DNA from 2 places in the Pseudomonas sp. SJZ078 genome. Region 1 is predicted to be linked to the other one. Evidence: predicted binding sites of a transcription regulator. Region 1 holds the regulator's gene; the other holds the start of a gene.
The links. Region 1 encodes FliA, which starts transcription of late flagellar genes. Its sites were predicted from a motif close to CTAAAGTTTNNNNNNNNNNNGCCGNTAA; they were not measured.

Region 1 (9,821 bases):
CTTGCCATCGAACTGGGAGGGGGTCACACCGGCGCGGCTGGCATCGCGCAAACGCGTGTCGACCGGGATGTAGCCCTGCCAGATTTCATCCGGGTACATGTCCCGCAATACGCGCAAGGTTCCCATGGACGCCTGGGTACGGCGGTCGAACAAGGTCGGCACGATGTTGAACGGCAGCGACTGTTTGCGTGAGCGGTTGACCATCGCCAGGGTGTTGACCATCCGCTCCAACCCCTTGACCGCCAGGTGCTCGGTCTGCACCGGGATCACCAGTTGCTGACTGGCCGCCAAGGCATTGACCATCAACAGGCCCAGCAGCGGCGGACTGTCGATGATTGCGTAATCGAAATCCTGCCACAGCTGCGCCAGACTCTTGGCGATCACCAGGCCCAAGCCGCCCTGCCCCGGCGACTGCCGCTCCAGGGTGGCCAGGGCGGTGCTCGACGGCAACAGCGAAATCCGCTCGTCGCTGGTGGACAGCAGCAATTGCCCCGGCAAACCCTCAGGCACATGGCCCCGATGCAGGAACAAGTCGTAGTTGCTGTGCTCCAGGCTATCGGGATCGTAGCCGAAATAGCTGGTCATCGAGCCATGGGGGTCCAGGTCGACGAGGACCACACGCTTGCCCGCCTCGGCCAGTAATCCGGCTAAAGCGATGGAAGAAGTGGTTTTACCCACCCCACCTTTTTGATTGGCAACTGCCCAGACTCTCATTCGGATCGTTCCTCCCGGCCGAAACAGGCTCGACCGAGAAATAGCTCGGTTATAAAGCGGGTGACGGAGAATTGACGGCGCTCTGTCTTCCCGGTGTCTTGACCGGGGTCGGTGCAGTTTGTGTGCCAGCCCGCTTCAATGCCGCATCCGGCTTTGCGTTGGCCGTACCGGTACCGGTCAGGCTGCGGCGTACATCGAGGTTGCGCGACACCACCAGTACGACGCGCCGATTTTTCGCCCGCCCTTCGACGGTGGCGTTGTTGGCCACCGGTTGGAACTCGCCATACCCCACCGACGCCAGGCGTCCGGGGTTCACACCCTGCATCGCAAGCATGCGGACAATGCTCGCCGAGCGGGCCGAAGACAGCTCCCAGTTGGTCGGGTACTGCGCGGTGCGAATCGGCTGGTCGTCCGTAAACCCCTCCACATGGATCGGGTTGTCGAACGGTTTCAGGATCGCTGCCACCTTGTCGATGATGTTGAACGCCATGTCGCTGGGCATGGCGTCGCCGCTGCCGAACAACAGGCTGGAGTTGAGTTCGATCTCTACCCACAGCTCGTTGCCGCGCACGGTCATCTGGTTGGAACTGATCAGGTCACCGAATGCCGCGCTGATGTCATCGGCGATGCTTTTCAACGGATCGCTGCCACCGGCAATGCCGGCATCGACCTGTTCGGCGTCGCGGACCAACGGCTTGGCCGGTGTGGTCGTCTTGGGCCGCTCGTCGCCAATGGGAATCGGCTTGAGGGCGCGGTCCGAGTCGGTAAATACACCAATCAACGCTTCGGAGATGACCTTGTATTTACCCTCGTTGACCGAGGAGATCGAATACATGACCACGAAAAAGGCGAACAGCAATGTGATGAAGTCGGCGTAGGACACCAGCCAACGTTCATGATTGACGTGCTCTTCATGATGCCTGCGACGCGCCATGGTCCATTACTCCCATTAGTCCATGAAGCCCTGGAGCTTCAGTTCAATGGAGCGCGGGTTTTCACCTTCGGCGATCGACAGGATTCCTTCCAGCAACATTTCGCGATAACGCGACTGGCGCAAGGCAATGGACTTGAGTTTGGCGGCAATCGGCAACAACACCAGGTTGGCACTGGCCACGCCATAGATAGTGGCGACAAACGCCACGGCGATGCCGCTACCCAGCTGCGAGGGGTCGGCCAGGTTGCCCATCACATGGATCAGGCCCATCACCGCACCGATGATGCCGATGGTAGGTGCGTAACCACCCATGCTTTCGAAAACCTTGGCTGCTTCGATGTCGCGGCTTTCCTGGGTGTAGAAATCCACTTCCAGGATGCTGCGGATGGCTTCGGGTTCGGCGCCGTCCACCAGCAATTGCAGACCTTTTCGCGCGTAGTTGTCCGGCTCGGCATCCGCCACGCCTTCCAGGCCAAGCAGGCCTTCCTTGCGAGCGGTCAGGCTCCAGTTCACGACGCGATCGATACCGCCGGCCAGGTCGACCCGTGGCGGAAACAGAATCCAGACCAATACCTGTATGGCACGCTTGAACGCACTCATGGGCGACTGCAACAGCGCGGCGCCGATGGTGCCACCGAGCACGATCAACGCGGCTGGGCCGTTGGCCAGGGCGCCGAGATGACCGCCCTCCAGATAGTTGCCACCAATGATGGCGACGAACGCCATGATGATACCGATCAGACTGAGGACATCCATTACAGGCACGCCTCGACCAGGTTTTTACCGATGTCGTCCAGCCCGTACACCGCGTCGGCCAGGTCCGCTTTGACAATCGCCATCGGCATGCCGTAGATCACGCAACTGGCTTCGTCTTGGGCCCAGATCGCACTACCGCCCTGCTTGAGCAGGCGCGCGCCTTCGCGACCGTCGGCGCCCATGCCGGTCAACACCACCGCCAGAACTTTGTCACCGTAGGATTTGGCTGCGGAACCGAAGGTAATGTCCACACAAGGCTTGTAGTTCAGGCGCTCGTCGCCTGGAAGGATTTTCACCGCGCCGCGACCGTCGACCATCATCTGTTTGCCACCCGGGGCCAGCAACGCCAGGCCCGGCCGCAGGACATCGCCGTCCTCGGCTTCCTTGACGCTGATATTGCACAACTTGTCCAGGCGCTCGGCGAACGCCTTGGTGAAGGCAGCGGGCATATGCTGGATCAACACGATGGGGGCCGGGAAGTTGGCCGGCAACTGGGTCAGGACCCGTTGCAGCGCCACCGGACCACCGGTGGACGTGCCGATGGCAACCAGCTTGTAGGCCTTGCGCTTGGGTGCCGGCGACGCGCTACTCGCCGAGGCCGGGGCCGGGGCCGGGCGTGTAGGCGCAGGGGCCGGGGCACTGCGTACCGGGGGCGGATTGAAGCTGCCCGACGACGGCGCAGGACTCGGTGCAGCCACAGGCGCGGGAGCCGCTGGAGTGTAGGCACTCACGCGGCGGTTGCTGCGGGAAATGCTGTGGACCTTCTCGCACAGCAACTGCCGGACCTTGTCGGGGTTGCGTGAGATGTCCTCGAAGTTCTTCGGCAGGAAATCCACCGCCCCGGCGTCCAGCGCGTCGAGGGTGACACGGGCGCCTTCGTGGGTCAGGGAGGAAAACATCAATACCGGAGTCGGGCAGCGCTGCATGATATGCCGCACGGCCGTGATGCCGTCCATCATTGGCATCTCGTAGTCCATGGTAATCACGTCCGGCTTGAGTGCCAGGGCCTGATCGATTGCCTCTTTGCCATTGGTCGCGGTACCGACGACTTGAATCGTCGTGTCCGCCGAGAGAATTTCCGAGACGCGGCGGCGGAAGAACCCCGAATCGTCCACCACCAGGACTTTAACTACCATAAACACTCCGTTAGACGAGGCGCGGCACTGGGCCGCGCCCCTCCAGAATCAAATACGCCGCGCGGCGTAACGCTTGAGCATGCTCGGTACATCGAGGATCAGCGCGATGCGGCCGTCGCCGGTGATGGTGGCGCCGGACATGCCCGGGGTGCCTTGGAGCATTTTGCCCAGCGGCTTGATGACCACTTCTTCCTGGCCCACGAGCTGGTCGACGACGAAGCCGATCCGCTGGGTGCCCACCGAAAGGATCACCACGTGGCCCTCGCCCTGCTCCACATGCGCTGCGGAGCTGACCAACCAGCGCTTGAGGTAGAACAACGGCAGCGCCTTGTCCCGCACGATCACCACTTCCTGGCCGTCCACCACGTTGGTACGCGACAGGTCGAGGTGGAAGATCTCATTGACGTTGACCAGCGGGAACGCGAACGCCTGGTTGCCGAGCATCACCATCAGCGTTGGCATGATCGCCAGGGTCAGCGGAACCTTGATGAGGATCTTCGAGCCCGAGCCCTTGACCGAGTGGATGTTGATCGAACCATTGAGCTGGGAAATCTTGGTTTTCACCACATCCATGCCCACACCACGACCCGACACGTCGGAAATCTCGGTCTTGGTCGAGAAGCCGGGAGCGAAGATCAGGTTGTAGCACTCGGTATCGCTCAAGCGGTCGGCAGCGTCTTTGTCCATCACGCCGCGCTTGACGGCGATGGCACGCAACACTTCCGGGTCCATGCCTTTGCCGTCGTCGGAGATCGACAGCAGGATATGATCGCCCTCTTGCTCGGCGGCCAGGATCACCTTGCCGCTGCGGACCTTACCCGCGGCTTCGCGCTCTTCCGGCGATTCAATGCCATGGTCGACCGCGTTGCGCACCAAGTGGACCAGCGGGTCGGCCAGGGCCTCGACGAGGTTCTTGTCGAGGTCGGTATCCTCACCCACCAGTTCCAGATTGATTTCTTTCTTGAGCTGGCGAGCCAGGTCACGTACCAGGCGCGGGAAGCGCCCGAAAACTTTCTTGATCGGCTGCATCCGGGTCTTCATGACCGCGGTCTGCAGATCGGCCGTGACCACGTCGAGGTTCGACACGGCCTTGGACATGGCTTCGTCCTGGCTGTTGAGGCCCAGGCGCACCAGGCGGTTACGCACTAGCACCAGCTCGCCAACCATGTTCATGATCTCATCCAGGCGCGCGGTGTCAACCCGAACGGTGGTTTCGGCTTCACTGGTCGGTTTTTCCGCCGGTGCAGACGTCGCGGCCGGAGCACGGACAGGCGCAGCGGCCGCCGCTGCAGGCTTGGGTGCGGGGGCCGGTGTTTCGGCCTTGGGTTCCGGTGCCTTGGCGGCGGCTTTCGGCGCGGCCTTGGCGGCCGATGCGGCAGTTGGCGCAGCAGAGGCCGTGCCGACTTCGCTGAACTTGCCTTTGCCGTGCAGATCGTCGAGCAGCGATTCGAATTCCTGATCGGTGATCAGGTCGCTGCCGGCCGCTGCGGCGGCAGGCTTGTTCGGAGCCGGCGTAGAGGCAATGGCCGACTCCAGGGCGTCAACGGCGAAAGTCCCCTTGCCATGCAGCTGATCGAGCAAGGCTTCGAATTCATCGTCGGTGATGTCGGAACTGTCGCCCGCGGCTTTCGGCGCGGCTGGGGCTGCCGGCGGGACAACCGCATCGACAGCGAACTGGCCTTTGCCGTGCAACTGATCGAGCAGCGACTCGAACTCTGCATCGGTGATCTCATCGCTGGCCGCGCCGGTATCAGCGGGCGCAGCCGCTACCGGAGCCTGGGTCTGAGTCTGGGCTTCGGCCTTGACGGCACTCAGGGAGTCCAGCAGTTGTTCGAATTCGTTATCGGTAATATCGCCCGATTCCTCGGCGGCCGGCTCCTCGACAATGGGTTCTTCAACCGCGGTCTCGACCGGAGCAGCTTCGTCAGCCGATTGCGGCTCGGCCAGGCGCGACAGCGCAGCGAGCAACTCAGGGGTGGCAGCGGTGATCGGCGAACGATCACGCACCTCGCTGAACATGCTGTTGACCGCGTCCAGCGCTTCCAGCACCACGTCCATCAATTCCGAATCCACGCGACGCTCACCCTTGCGCAGGATGTCGAACACGTTCTCGGCAATATGGCAGCACTCCACCAGCTCGTTGAGCTGAAGGAAGCCGGCGCCTCCTTTTACAGTGTGGAAACCGCGAAAGATTGCGTTGAGCAGATCCGCATCATCCGGCCGGCTTTCCAGCTCGACCAATTGCTCGGACAGTTGCTCTAGAATCTCGCCGGCCTCAACCAGGAAATCCTGAAGGATCTCTTCATCGGCGCCGAAGCTCATTAATGGGGTGCTCCTAAAACAGGGCTAAAATCCAAGGCTGGACAGCAAATCGTCCACATCGTCCTGACCGGACATAACGTCTTCTCTTTTATCGGCATGAATTTGCGGACCTTCACCCTGAGAGAGATGTTTTTGTGGATCTTTTTCGGCAAGCATCGCTTCACGGTCGTGTTCAATGCCCGCAAAGCGGTCGACCTGGCTGGCCATCAACACCAGCTTGAGCAGATTGCCTTCGACTTCGGTGACCAATTGGGTGACGCGCTTGATCACCTGACCGGTCAGGTCCTGGTAGTCCTGGGCCAGCAGAATGTCGTTGAGGTTGCTCGCGACCGCGCGGTTATCGGCGCTGCTGCGTGTCAGAAAACCGTCGACCCGACGCGCCAGGTCGCGGAATTCCTCTGCGCCGACTTCACGACGCATGAAACGGGCCCAGTCGGCGCTCAAGGCCTGGGCTTCATCGCCAAGGCCATTGACCAACGGCGTGGCGCTTTCCACCAGGTCCATGGTGCGGTTGGCGGCGGCCTCGGTCAGCTTGACCACGTAGGACAGCCGCTCGGTCGCGTCGGTGATCTGCGAGACCTCCTCGGCCTGGGGGGTGTTCGGATCGATCTGGAAATTGACGATCGCGCTGTGCAATTCACGGGTGAGCTTGCCGACTTCCTGGTACAGACCACGATCCCGGGTCTGATTGAGCTCGTGGATCATCTGGACTGCATCGCCGAAACGACCTTTCTCAAGGCTGTCGACCAGTTCGCGGGCATGTTTTTTCAGGGTCGATTCGAAATCGCCCATTGAAGCTTCATTATTCTCCATAGCTCCCCCGTGGCGCCGTTAACCGATGCGTTCGAAGATCTTTTCGATCTTTTCTTTCAACGCCTGGGCCGTGAAGGGTTTGACCACATAGCCGTTCACACCGGCTTGGGCCGCTTCGATGATCTGCTCGCGCTTGGCTTCGGCGGTGACCATCAACACAGGAAGGTGCTTGAGTTTTTCATCGGCGCGCACATGGCGCAGCAAGTCGATACCGGTCATGCCGGGCATGTTCCAGTCAGTCACCAGAAAGTCGATGCTCCCGCTATTGAGAACCGGGATGGCAGTGGTGCCATCGTCGGCCTCGACCGTGTTGGTGAACCCAAGGTCACGCAACAGGTTTTTTATGATCCGCCGCATCGTTGAAAAGTCATCAACGATGAGGATTTTCATGTTCTTGTCCAATTCGACCTCCAAGCAGACTTAAACGCGTACAGCACCTGAACGCGCCATTTCAATCAATCCGGTACAGCATCCGACGACGGTCCGGGGCACCCGAACCGACTGTCAGCGCGCTCGCCACTCCCCCAAACGCCCCCGCAAACGGGCGGCGCACTGGCTGTGTAACTGACTGACCCGCGATTCGCTGACCCCCAGGACCTCACCGATTTCCTTGAGATTCAGCTCTTCGTCGTAGTACAGCGCCAAGACCAGTCGCTCACGCTCCGGCAAATTGGCAATCGCATCGGCCAACGCGCTCTGGAAACGTTCGTCTTCCAGGTCACGCGCAGGCTCCATGTGAGTACTCGCGCCGTCCTCGTGCAGCCCATCATGATCGCCGTCCTGCAACAGGTCGTCGAAACTGAACAGGCGGCTGCCCAAGGTATCGTTCAAAATCCCGTAATAATCATCGAGACTCAACTGGAGTTCGGCCGCAACCTCGTGATCTTTAGCGTCTCGTCCGGTTTTCGCTTCAATAGCGCGAATGGCGTCACTGACCATGCGGGTATTGCGATGCACCGAACGGGGTGCCCAGTCGCCCTTGCGGACTTCGTCGAGCATCGCGCCGCGAATGCGGATGCCGGCGTAGGTCTCGAAACTGGCGCCCTTGCTGGCGTCGTATTTGTTCGCCACTTCGAGCAGGCCGATCATGCCCGCCTGGATCAGGTCCTCGACCTGCACACTGGCCGGCAACCGCGCCAACAAGTGATAGGCGATGCGCTTGACCAAGGGCGCATAACGCTCGATCAACTCGTATTGGGCGTCCCGTGCCGATTTCTTGTAGAGGTGGTTGTAACCGCTGGCTGTCATAACACGGGCCCTGCTGTTTGTTGCACGAGACGCTCGACGAAAAATTCCAGATGCCCGCGCGGATTGGCCGGCAGCGGCCAGGTATCGACCTTCTGGGCGATTGCCTTGAATGCCAGCGCGCATTTGGAACGGGGAAAGGCTTCATAGACGGCACGTTGCTTCTGGACCGCCTTGCGTACGCTCTCGTCGTACGGCACGGCACCGACGTATTGCAGGGCAACGTCCAGGAAACGATCGGTGACCTTGGTCAACTTGGCGAACAGGTTGCGCCCCTCCTGCGGGCTCTGGGCCATGTTGGCCAGGACGCGGAAGCGGTTCATGCCGTAGTCGCGGTTCAAGAGCTTGATCAGGGCGTAGGCATCGGTGATGGAGGTAGGCTCGTCACAGACCACCAGCAGCACTTCCTGGGCGGCGCGCACGAAGCTGACGACCGAATCACCGATGCCCGCCGCCGTGTCGATTACCAGCACGTCGAGGTTGTCACCGATGTCGCTGAATGCCTGGATCAGGCCGGCGTGCTGGGCCGGCGTCAGATGAACCATGCTCTGGGTGCCGGAGGCGGCCGGCACGATGCGAATCCCGCCCGGCCCCTGCAGCAGCACGTCACGCAGCTCGCAGCGGCCCTCGATCACGTCCGCCAGCGTGCGCTTGGGTGTGAGTCCCAACAGCACATCGACGTTCGCCAGGCCCAGGTCGGCGTCCAGCAGCATGACCCGTCGGCCAAGCTCTGCCAGAGCCAGGGACAAGTTCACTGACACGTTAGTCTTGCCGACGCCACCTTTGCCGCCGGTCACCGCGATCACCTGTACGGGATGCATGCTGCCCATGTTCGTTCTTTACCTGTCTTACTTAGACGGAGGCCACATTACTGGCTGCGCGTTCACATACGGAACATTGCCTGGCAGACCATCGATGTAGGTACAAAAAGTATTCATGATTACCTCAGCCAACCTGCTTGGTCGGGCTGTGGTAGATATCAGCGAACATATCAGCCATGGCTTCTTCGCTGGGTTCGTCCTGCATTTGCACACTCACGGCACGGCTGACCAGTTGGTGGCGGCGCGGCAGATGCAAATCATCCGGGATCCGCGGCCCGTCGGTCAGGTACGCCACCGGCAGATCGTGACCGATCGCCAGGCTCAAGACCTCGCCCAGGCTTGCCGTTTCGTCCAGCTTGGTCAGGATGCAACCGGCCAGTCCGCAGCGCTTGTAGCTGTGGTAGGCGGCGGTTAGAACCTGTTTCTGGCTGGTGGTTGCCAACACGAGATAATTTTTTGACTTGATGCCGCGTCCGGCCAGGCTTTCGAGCTGCATGCGCAGGGCTGGATCGCTGGCTTGCAGGCCTGCGGTATCGATCAGCACGACGCGCTTGCGCAACAGTGGCTCCAGCGCCTGGGCCAGGGATTGACCCGGATCCACATGGGTCACCGACACGTTGAGAATCCGGCCCAGGGTCTTGAGTTGCTCCTGGGCGCCGATACGGAAGCTGTCCATGCTCACCAGGGCAATGCTCTGGGCACCGTACTTGAGTACATAACGGGCGGCGAGTTTGGCCAGGGTCGTGGTCTTGCCCATGCCGGCCGGGCCGACCATGGCGATCACCCCACCCTCTTCCAGCGGCTCGACTTCCGGCGTGGCAATCATTCGCGCCAGATGCGCCAGCAGCATGCGCCAGGCCTGGCGAGGCTCGTGGATATCGTTGATCAGCGCCAGCAGGTCGCGAGCCAACGGGCCGGACAGGCCAATGCGTTGCAGGCGGCGCCACAGGTTGGCCTGGGCCGGACGGCTGCCTTGCAGTTGGTTCCAGGCCAGGGAGCCGAGCTGGACTTCCATCAGTTCGCGCAGGCTGTTGAGTTCGAAACGCATCGAGTCCAGGGCACGCGGATCGATACCAGGAG
Region 2 (9,821 bases), on a different contig from region 1:
ACCGGATTCAACTGGGTGGGCGATACCATCAAGTTCCCGGATGGCGGCCCTGAGAAAATTGTTGCCCACGCGATCATGGGTGGCCTGCTGGCTGAGCTGACGGGCAGCGACTTCAAGACCGGCGCGGTAGCCGCCGGTTTGAATGAAGCGCTGATTCCCGGCATGGCCAAAGTGGCGGATAAAAACAAACATCTGCAGTTGATGTTGTCGCAACTGACGGGCCTATTGGCCGCGGCCGCGGTAGACGGTGATCTGAATACCGGCTCGAAGATTGCCGAGAAAGCGACCACGTTCAACTACCTGTTCCATGCGGAACTGGTGGAGAGAGAGCAGAAGCTCAACACCTGCAAATCGCCAGCTGATTGCCAATCCATCCGGGATTTTTACAACAACCTCGACACAGCCCGGAACCGGGAGTTTGGGCAGTACTGCCAGCAGAATCCGGTGGGCTGTGGGCAGATTACGAAGCAACTGGCGGATGAGATTCCGGCCAATGAAAAATTGCTGCATGACGGCAGAAGCTCGGGGTTCGATCGCTCGGCAGCACTTTGGGAAATCACGCGGAGTAACGAGCGGGCCATCAATACCGGCATTATCGAGCATACGCGCACCGAAAACGGCGATGGTGCTGCATTACTGGCCGAGCTTGCGTCGAATGGATTGAGTCCGGATCGGGGGTTGTTCGCGTCGACGGCTGGGGGGAAGGGTGGTACAACCGGGGTTAAGGTTGGGGTTGTAGGAAGCGATAACAAAAATGGAATGCTGGGCGCACAAGGTGTCCAAACTGCAAGTAAGACAATCTGGAAAGGGGATGGTAAAGAGCGTTTGGATGTAGAAAATCCTAATCCTGGCCAGCGTCCAGGACAACTCCACTATCAGGATAATAAAGGAAATAAATATCTTTATGATCCTGAAACCAAATCATTTCCTGATGCGCCAAAATCGGTAAATCAACTTTTGAAAAATTCGAGATTTTCGCAGGCTATCGAAAAAGGGATGTCAAAATATTTAGGGGCAAATCATGATTAAGATGAACGAAAAGATGAAAAATGACCTGGATGGCATTGATCGGGTTGAACGCCAGCTTCCTGCTGCTTTGGCTGATATTATCGCGCAGGGTATTATTCAGAAGGATGGCTGTTTTTTTCTCGCTGCCCTAGCTAGTAAAAGCACCAATGCCGTAGAGTCTAACTTTTTGGATCGCACCGGATGGGAATGTTTTGTAAATTCAATTCATATAGATGACTTTGCAGATTCGGATTATCTTCTTAATGCGGTACTTTTCGTTCGTTCGGTGTTGGGAGAGTGGGCGCGAAGAGGATATGAGGGAGTATTTCAATCGATAATTTCAAGTGATGAATTTGGCTCGGTTGTAAAGTTTCATTTTTTGCGAGAGGGCCAGTCTTGGGTCGGAAGTGATCTTGAGAAGTATGAGGATTCAATTTTATTGGTTGATTCTGCCCAAGACTATGGGGCTCAGGGGCTGCTTTTTGAATGACTTGTATGAGATTAGGCTAAGAGAGGCACTGGTGGAGAAAACAGAAAGAGGACAGATTTTTTATTAGGGAAAGAGGCGAATATTTGTTGTGCTTGTTTGTGAATAAGTCTGTTTCTTTTTGGGGGTAGTCCGGAATTTATTTTGTAGGCCGCGAGAGTTAGCAGATTTTGGTTAAATCATGGAGGGATATTGATGAAATACGCTGTCGTCTTACGTTTTATAGCAATGACTCTGTTCTGCTTCTCGCTGACGGGGTGCATTCATTACGAGCATAAAAGCGCAGAAGGAAAGCCCTGGGATGAGGTTGCGATAATTCGGCAGTTCGACAAGGCACTGTCGATAGCCAAGATCGATGACGATACATCGCTCTATTGGATAGCCCGCCAAACCGAGTATCGACTCGGAGCGGGAAGGCATAAAATTTCCGTTAACCGTGCTATTGGAACCGAATACTCACGACCCGTTGAAATGACCGTTGACCTGGTCGGAGGTCACACCTATGGCCTTTATGGTACCTCTTCGTTGAAATGGTGGTATTACGAGATACGAGACATTGATACAGGGCGTTCCGCCAAGGTAATCGAGCCGGCCGTCATGTCCACTCCATCTGAATCGACCGGGCAGGGGGCTCATTGATTTTCCTACCTTGATGCGGCCGCCCTCGGCCGGGGCAGTGCAAAACACGGCAAAGGATCCTATGAAAATGGGCGACGAGTACAAAGCGAAACACTTTGTATAGGGACCTTTCCCATTGACTTGCAGGACATTTCCTAGAAAATCCCAACCTCTTGCGCCTGCTGATTTCGGTGTCTAGCCTGTGTTTTCCGCTGCCCATTCAGCGGTCGGGTTTAGTCGCTCGGTAATCGTTAGGCGCAAGGTTCTCCTTAAAGTCAGGCTACGTGTTGCCGCTGATTTTATGGTGGCTGTGCGCAGGGCACTTTCGGGTGCGCCGGTTTCCTAACGTCCCGGTCGACTAACCTGCGTACAGCCGCCACCCCACCTCGTTTAGTCGCGAGCCGTGGCGGCTCCAACTGACGTTAGGAGTACCCATGGACAAACTCATCCCAGACCCACCCGTCCCACCGCTGCACCTGGACATCGCCGCCGATGCCAACGCCGAACGCGTCATCAATTCTTACCTGAACCCCAAACCCAATCCACCCGATAAGCAACCGGCCCCAGACCAACTGTTCACCATCGTCCAAGGCGTGGATGCAGAGAGCCTGTTGGCCAACCTCAGCGAAACCCTGGCCTCCGCCAACGTCATGGCCGGGGATCTGGCGTTCGAGCTGGACGGTTCCCGGCGGCATTTTGCCTTGGGCCTGCGACAGTTGATTGAACTGGGCCAGCTCCTGGCGAACCGGGCGCTGGACGTGGTCGATCCCAGGTAAAACGAAGGTGTTCGGGTTTGATCGATGGGTGTCGATCAAACCCGTTTTTTGCGACAGCATACGCCGCATGTTCCCTTCGGATTCCTGGACCGCGCCGACTGCCAACCGCAACGCCCTGATGGCCCGACTCGCTGCCGCACCGGATGACATCGCCACGCGGGTTTCGCTTTACCGCGACCTGCTCGACACCAGCGAAGCTTCGCTGGACGGCGTGCGGGTCGCCGCTGGCCTGTATGATCCGGCCGCCATGGCCGTGGTTGCCGAGTTGGACTGAAACTGGAAATTTAGAACCGGCTGGCACGACAACTGAACCTGCTGAAGCAGTTGCACAGCCGGTCCAATGATCTAGTCGTCTAAGGCCGATGAGGGAGCGCTCCGTGACCCGAGAGGGTGGGCACGGAGCGAGGCATTTAATGCCCGAGGATCAGAGGCTGAACCGCCCCACCATGCTGTTCAAGTCCACCGCCAGGCGCGACAGTTCGGCACTGGCGGCGCTGGTCTGGTTGGCGCCGGTGGCCGATTGCACCGACAGGTCGCGGATGTTCACCAGGTTGCGGTCCACTTCGCGGGCCACTTGGGCCTGTTCTTCGGCGGCGCTGGCGATCACCAGGTTGCGTTCGTTGATCTCGACGATGGCGGTGTTGATGGTGTCCAGGGACAGACCGGCGCCGCGGGCGATGTTCAAGGTCGACTCGGCGCGTTCGGTGCTGTTGCGCATCGAGTTCACGGCCTGCTCCGTGCCGCTCTGGATGCTGCCGATCATCCGTTCGATCTCGCTGGTCGACTGCTGGGTGCGATGGGCCAGGGCGCGTACTTCGTCCGCCACCACGGCAAAGCCGCGACCGGCTTCGCCGGCACGGGCGGCTTCGATGGCGGCGTTCAGGGCCAGCAGGTTGGTCTGGTCCGCCAGGCCGCGGATCACATCCAGCACCTTACCGATGTCGCGTGATTCATCCGCCAGGTTGCCAATCAGCGTGGCAGTGCCTTGCACGTCGGCGCTCATGCGTTCGATGGCGCTGACGGTTTCCTGCACCAGGTCCCGACCGTCGCCAGCGGAGGAAGTAGCGTTCTTCGAGGCTTCGGAGGTGCTGACCGCATTGCGCGCCACTTCTTCCACGGCGCTGGTCATTTCATTGACCGCGGTGGCGGCCTGTTCGATTTCGTTGTTCTGCAGGGTCAGGCCACGGGCGCTTTCGTCGGTGACGCTGTTGAGCTCTTCGGCGGCGGAAGCCAGTTGGGTCGCCGAGCCGGAGATCCGCTGCAGGGTGTCGCGCAGTTTTTCCTGCATGGTCGCCATTGCCCGCAACAGGCGACCGGCTTCGTCATTGCCATCCACGGTGATCGGCCGGGTCAGGTTGCCCTTGGCTATTTCTTCGGCGGCGTTCAGGGCGCTGCCAATCGGGCGGGTGATGCTGTTGGTCAGCAGCCAGGCGAACAGCAAGGTCAGGCCGGTGGCGATGACCAGCAGAACGACGACCCAATTGAAAGCGGTCGAGTACTGTTGCGTAGCGCCTTGGTTGAGCGCTTCGGCTTGCTGATTGTTGATCTCCATCAAGCGGTTGATGACGACATTGATGGCGTCGGAATTGCTCAGCAGCTCAGTGTTGAGCAGTGTGCGCAATTCATCGATCTGATTGTTGCGTGACAGCGTCTTCATCCGCTCTTCGAGCTGACGATACTGACCCAGCAGTTGCACGTACTGGTCATAAGCAGCCCGTTCTTCAGGGGCGCTGATGAGTTTTTCATAGGCGGTCTGGGCCGTGCGGATCTGCTGGTTGCGTTGTTCGAACAGCTCAAAGGTTTTCTTTTGGATATCCGGCTCGCGGTTGACCAGCAAGCGATAGGACAATACGCGCAGGCGCAGGGTGAGCTGGGTGAACTCGTCCAGGGCCTGGATGCTGGGCACGCTGTTCTCGACGATGTTTTCGCCGGAGCTGCGGATTTTGCTCATCTGGGTCAGGGCGAACACCCCAAGCGCCAGCATCAGGGCACCGATCAGGGCAAACCCCAGGAACGCCCGCGGCGCGATATTCATATTACGTAGGGACATGGAGGGTACCGGGAAGAAGCGCGTCCGTGCGGGCTGTGGCTGGTGTCACTGAATTATCGGTCATGGGGTGGAAGTCTTGAGGCTGCTGCGTGCTTTTGTCGCACAGTCACATCGTCGGTGCGACGAAGGGCAGGAACCAGATTCCCCATTCGTAGTCTCTACAACTCGCCAGCGAAGCACCGTCGTCCTGCAAACCATGGCATCGGCAGTGACTTTTCTTTATCGTACGCGCCCCCTGAAAAAGCCTGGAAATCAATATGTTGGAAGCATCCCTCAGCCAGCTGGAGCAACTGGTCAATGACCTGGTGCAACAGAATCGTCATCTCACCGGCCTGAACGAAACCCTGAGCGCGGAACTTGCCAGGGCCAAGGATGAAAACGAAAGCCTGCAACTGAGCCTGATGGAGCAGGAAGAACTCCACGGCACTACCGCCGCCCGTATCCAGGCATTGATCGAGCGGGCCAGCACCGGTCCTGTCAGCGCATGAGGCACGGCGCCGATGGGGTGACGGTGATCTCGATCCTGGGAGAAGACTATTCGATCAAGGCTCCGGCCGGGCAGGAACAGGCCCTGCTGGACGCCGCTGCGATGCTCAAGGCTGCCCTGGCCGACACCAAGAGAAAATACCCGACGCTGATCGGTGATCGTCTGTTGGTATTGGCGGCAATGAACCTGTGCTCACAGCAGATAGAACTGCAGAAGCAGCATCAGGCGGAGCTCGACCGTTATCAGGAGCAGGTCAGCGCCACCGTCGATGTCATTTCCAAGACGATTCAGCAGGCCTGAATGGATGATGACCTGTGGGAGCGGGCTTGCTCGCGAAGACGGTGGATCAGCTTGCTTCAGTGCTGAATGTAGTGCCGTCTTCGCGAGCAAGCCCGCTCCCACAGTGGATTTGGGTGACCGCTCAATCAGTGTTCAAGCGATTTGCGCCACGCTACAAAACCCGGATCAGAACCACTCATCCCGCATTTCAAGACACGTACCGTCCCGTGCTTCGAGCAGTGCCAGCTCATGATGACAACCCGGTATTTCCCACGTCAGGAAATACCTCGCCGCTTGCAGCTTGCCTTTGTAGAAGTCGCTGTCCGCGAGATTGCCCCTGGCCAGGCCCTCCTCGGCGCGAATGGCCTGTTCCAACCAGCGCCAGCCGATCACCATATGCCCAAACACCTTGAGGTACAGGGCCGAGTTGGCGAGGCTGCTGTTGACCTTGCCTTGGGCCAGGTCGGTCAGTAGACCCAGAGTGACTGATTGCAGGCGCGCTACCAGGGCCTCCAATGGCTGACGCAGGTCCGTCAATGATGCATGCGCCTGGGCGCGTTCGGTGGTATCGGCCACCAGGCGGATCAATTGCTTGAGCCCGGCGCCGCCGTTCTGCGCCAGTTTGCGTCCCAGCAGGTCCAGGGACTGGATGCCGTGGGTGCCTTCGTGGATCGGATTCAGGCGGTTGTCGCGGTAATACTGCTCGACCGGGTACTCGCGGGTGTAGCCATGCCCGCCGAGTATCTGGATCGCCAGTTCGTTGGCCTTCAGGCAGAACTCCGAGGGCCAGGATTTGACGATCGGGGTCAGCAGGTCCAGCAGTTCATGGGCCCGTCGACGCTCGGCTTCGCTTTCAAGGGTGGTGGTGTCGTCGAACAGCCGCGCCGCGTACAGGCCCAGGTCGAACGAGCCTTCAACATAGGCCTTCTGGGTCAGCAGCATGCGGCGTACGTCGGCATGCTGGATGATCGCCACGGGAGCGGTGGTCGGGTCCTTGCTGTCGGGTACCCGGCCCTGTGGGCGTTCGCGGGCGTAGTCGAGGGAATACAGATAGCCGGCGTATCCCAGCATTACCGCGCCCATCCCGACACCGATCCGCGCCTCGTTCATCATCTGGAACATGTAGCTCAACCCGTGGTGCGGTTTCCCCACGAGGTAACCGACACATTCACCGTTGTCGCCGAAGTTCAGCGCCGTGGACGTGGTCCCGCGCCAGCCCATCTTGTGGAACAACCCGGCCAGGAGCACGTCGTTGCGCTGGCCGAGGCTGCCGTTGTCGTTGACCAGGAACTTGGGCACGATAAACAGCGAGATGCCCTTCACGCCTGGCGGAGCGTCCGGCAGTTTTGCCAGGACCATGTGCACGATGTTTTCCGACAGCGGATGATCGCCTCCGGAAATGAAGATCTTGTTGCCCTTGAGTCGATAGGTGCCGTCGGACGCCGGCTCTGCACGTGTACGGATATCCGCTAGCGAAGAGCCCGCATGGGGTTCGGTCAGGGCCATGGTGCCGAAGAAGCGACCCTCGATCATCGGCTGCAGGAAGCGGCGTTTCTGCTCCTCGTCGCCAAAGCTTTCGATCAGGTTCGCCGCGCCCATGGTCAGGAACGGATAGGAAGTCGACGCGGCATTGGCGGATTGAAAATGGGCGAAGCAGGCTTGGGACAACAACGTCGGCAGTTGCATGCCGCCGGCCTCGAAGCTGCGCGCTGCGTTGAGAAAACCAGCCTCCAGGAAGGCATCCACGGCCGGCTTCACTTCTGGAATCAGGATCGCCTCGCCGTTCTCATAACGGGGCTCGTTTTCATCGTTCTTGCGGTTGTGCGGCGCGAAGTATTTCTCGGCGATGCTACGGGCTGTACCGATGGCCGCATCGAAAGTTTCGCGATTGTGCTCGGCGAACCGCTCGCGCTGGGTCAGGCCCTCGGCATCGAGGACTTCATACAGCTCGAAAGCCAGATTGCGGGAACTGAGCAACGTCTCGGACATGGCGGCCTACCTTTCTTTGGAATGGGGCCGAGTCTAGAGCCGGGAATAGAGGCTGAACAGGATGATTGATGGGGGTGATAGAGCAGCACAAGCTTCAAGCGGCAAGCTTCAAGTAAGAGCAGGATTGTCTTGGCTCTTACTTGCCGCTTGCCGCTTGAAACCCGCAGCTGCGTTTAACCGATGGTCATCAGACTGGCGTTACCGCCCGCCGCAGCGGTGTTGACGCTCAACGCCCGCTCGATCACCAGGCGTTCCAGTGCAATGCCGGTTTCGCCCTGGGACAGGCCATGGACCCCGACGATGGCGCCGGCACGTTTGGCCACTTGCTGGCAAACGCTGCGCAGTTGATCCGAGTCGCCGTGATGCAGGACCGCGTCGTACACCACATCGTCCTTGGTCCAGTCGGAAACGCGCTGGATGCGCGCCTGAATGTCCTTCGGCAAACGTGCGAACAGGGCCTTGCTCGTGTCGGTTTCCGGCCACACGGCCGAGCCACCCACGGCCAGTACGGCAGCCAGTTGCGTCAGCAGATCGCCTTCCACGTCGGCCAGACAGAGTATGTGCTCGCGGGGCAGGATGGCGTAGCTGTTGCGTTCCCCGGTCGGGCCGGTCAGCTGGCGGGTGATACCGCTTTGCGACTGGGCTGCGAACTGCACGCACAAGGTACTCAGCTCGGCGAGTTTCTGACTGTCGGCCCAGGCTTGCAGGGCGGTCAGCGGCTTACTCATGGCTTCACGCAAGCGCATGTCCGGAGTGCTGACAGCGTCGCTACGGACGAAGGATTGCTGGATCGCATCGGTAGGACGTGTCGACAGCAGACGGTACAGGTAAAGCGGACCACCGGCTTTCGGACCAGTGCCTGACAGGCCTTCGCCACCGAACGGCTGTACACCGACCACGGCACCGACAATGTTGCGATTCACATACACGTTACCGGCATGGACGTTGTCGATCACCTTGGCGATGGTTTCGTCGATGCGGGTATGCACGCCCAGGGTCAGGCCGTAGCCGGAGGCATTGATCTGATTGATCAACTGATCCAGTTCCTTGCGCTTGTAGCGCACCACGTGCAGCACCGGACCAAAAATCTCGCGTTGCAGTTCATCGAAGCTTTCCAGCTCGATAAGGGTTGGCATCACGAAGGTGCCGCGCTTGCACTCGTCGCTGTCGGCGATTGCCATCTGGTACACGGTGCGACCTTTGTCGCGCATGGCCTGGATGTGCTTCTCGATGCCAGCCTTGGCTTCGGCATCGATCACCGGACCGATGTCGACGGACAGGCGCTCAGGATTGCCGAGGCGCGATTCGGCCATGGCACCCTTGAGCATTTCGATGACGCGGTCTGCGGAGTCTTCCTGCAAGCACAGGACCCGCAAGGCCGAGCAACGCTGACCGGCGCTGTCGAAGGCCGACGACACCACGTCGATCACGACTTGTTCGGTCAGGGCTGACGAGTCGACGATCATGGCGTTCTGACCGCCGGTTTCGGCGATCAGCGGGATCGGGCGACCCTGGTTGTCCAGGCGACCGGCGATGTTGCGTTGCAGCAAACGGGCGACTTCGGTGGACCCGGTGAACATCACACCCTTGACCCGCTCGTCGCCCACCAGTCGGGCACCGACGGTTTCGCCACGGCCCGGTAGCAGCTGCAGCACGCCTTCCGGGATGCCGGCTTCGAGCATCAGGCGTACGGCTTGGGCGGCAACCAGCGGCGTTTGTTCAGCCGGTTTGGCCAGTACCGGGTTACCGGCAGCCAACGCGGCGGCAACCTGGCCGCTGAAGATCGCCAGGGGGAAGTTCCACGGGCTGATGCAGACCACAGGGCCCAGTGGGCGGTGGGCATCGTTGCTGAAGTCGTTGCGTGCCTGTACCGCGTAGTAGCGCAGGAAATCCACCGCTTCGCGGACCTCGGCGATGGCGTTGGCGAAGGTCTTGCCGGCTTCCCGGGCCAGCAGGCCCATCAGTGGTTGGATCTCGCCTTCCATCAGGTCCGCGGCACGCTCGAGGATTGCGGCGCGTTCCGCCGGTGGCGTGGCTTGCCAGATCGGTGCGGCGTTGAGGGCGCACTGGATGGCGTTGTCGACGTCCTCGACCGTGGCTTCCTGCACCTGGCCGACCACATCGCGG

Region 2: a site for FliA is predicted at 4,993-5,020, ahead of FBY02_RS12745 (methyl-accepting chemotaxis protein). Genes of this name have one in related genera too.

Annotation. Positions count from the first base shown of each region.
Region 1 covers NZ_VIUG01000012.1:24,983-34,803, forward strand. Annotated here, with positions in the region: gene FBY02_RS13185 (ParA family protein) at 1-714, opposite strand, end outside; gene motD (flagellar motor protein MotD) at 764-1,648, opposite strand; gene FBY02_RS13195 (flagellar motor protein) at 1,664-2,404, opposite strand; gene FBY02_RS13200 (chemotaxis response regulator protein-glutamate methylesterase) at 2,404-3,540, opposite strand; gene FBY02_RS13205 (chemotaxis protein CheA) at 3,589-5,862, opposite strand; gene FBY02_RS13210 (protein phosphatase CheZ) at 5,887-6,675, opposite strand; gene FBY02_RS13215 (chemotaxis response regulator CheY) at 6,694-7,065, opposite strand; gene fliA (RNA polymerase sigma factor FliA) at 7,180-7,923, opposite strand; gene fleN (flagellar synthesis regulator FleN) at 7,920-8,750, opposite strand; gene flhF (flagellar biosynthesis protein FlhF) at 8,866-9,821, opposite strand, start outside.
Region 2 covers NZ_VIUG01000011.1:77,295-87,115, forward strand. Annotated here, with positions in the region: gene FBY02_RS12720 (DUF637 domain-containing protein) at 1-1,029, shown strand, start outside; gene FBY02_RS12725 (hypothetical protein) at 1,022-1,498, shown strand; gene FBY02_RS12730 (hypothetical protein) at 1,691-2,134, shown strand; gene FBY02_RS12735 (DUF6124 family protein) at 2,548-2,889, shown strand; gene FBY02_RS12740 (hypothetical protein) at 2,957-3,163, shown strand; gene FBY02_RS12745 (methyl-accepting chemotaxis protein) at 3,314-4,939, opposite strand; gene FBY02_RS12750 (hypothetical protein) at 5,197-5,427, shown strand; gene FBY02_RS12755 (cell division protein ZapA) at 5,424-5,726, shown strand; gene FBY02_RS12765 (acyl-CoA dehydrogenase) at 5,892-7,694, opposite strand; gene putA (trifunctional transcriptional regulator/proline dehydrogenase/L-glutamate gamma-semialdehyde dehydrogenase) at 7,868-9,821, opposite strand, start outside.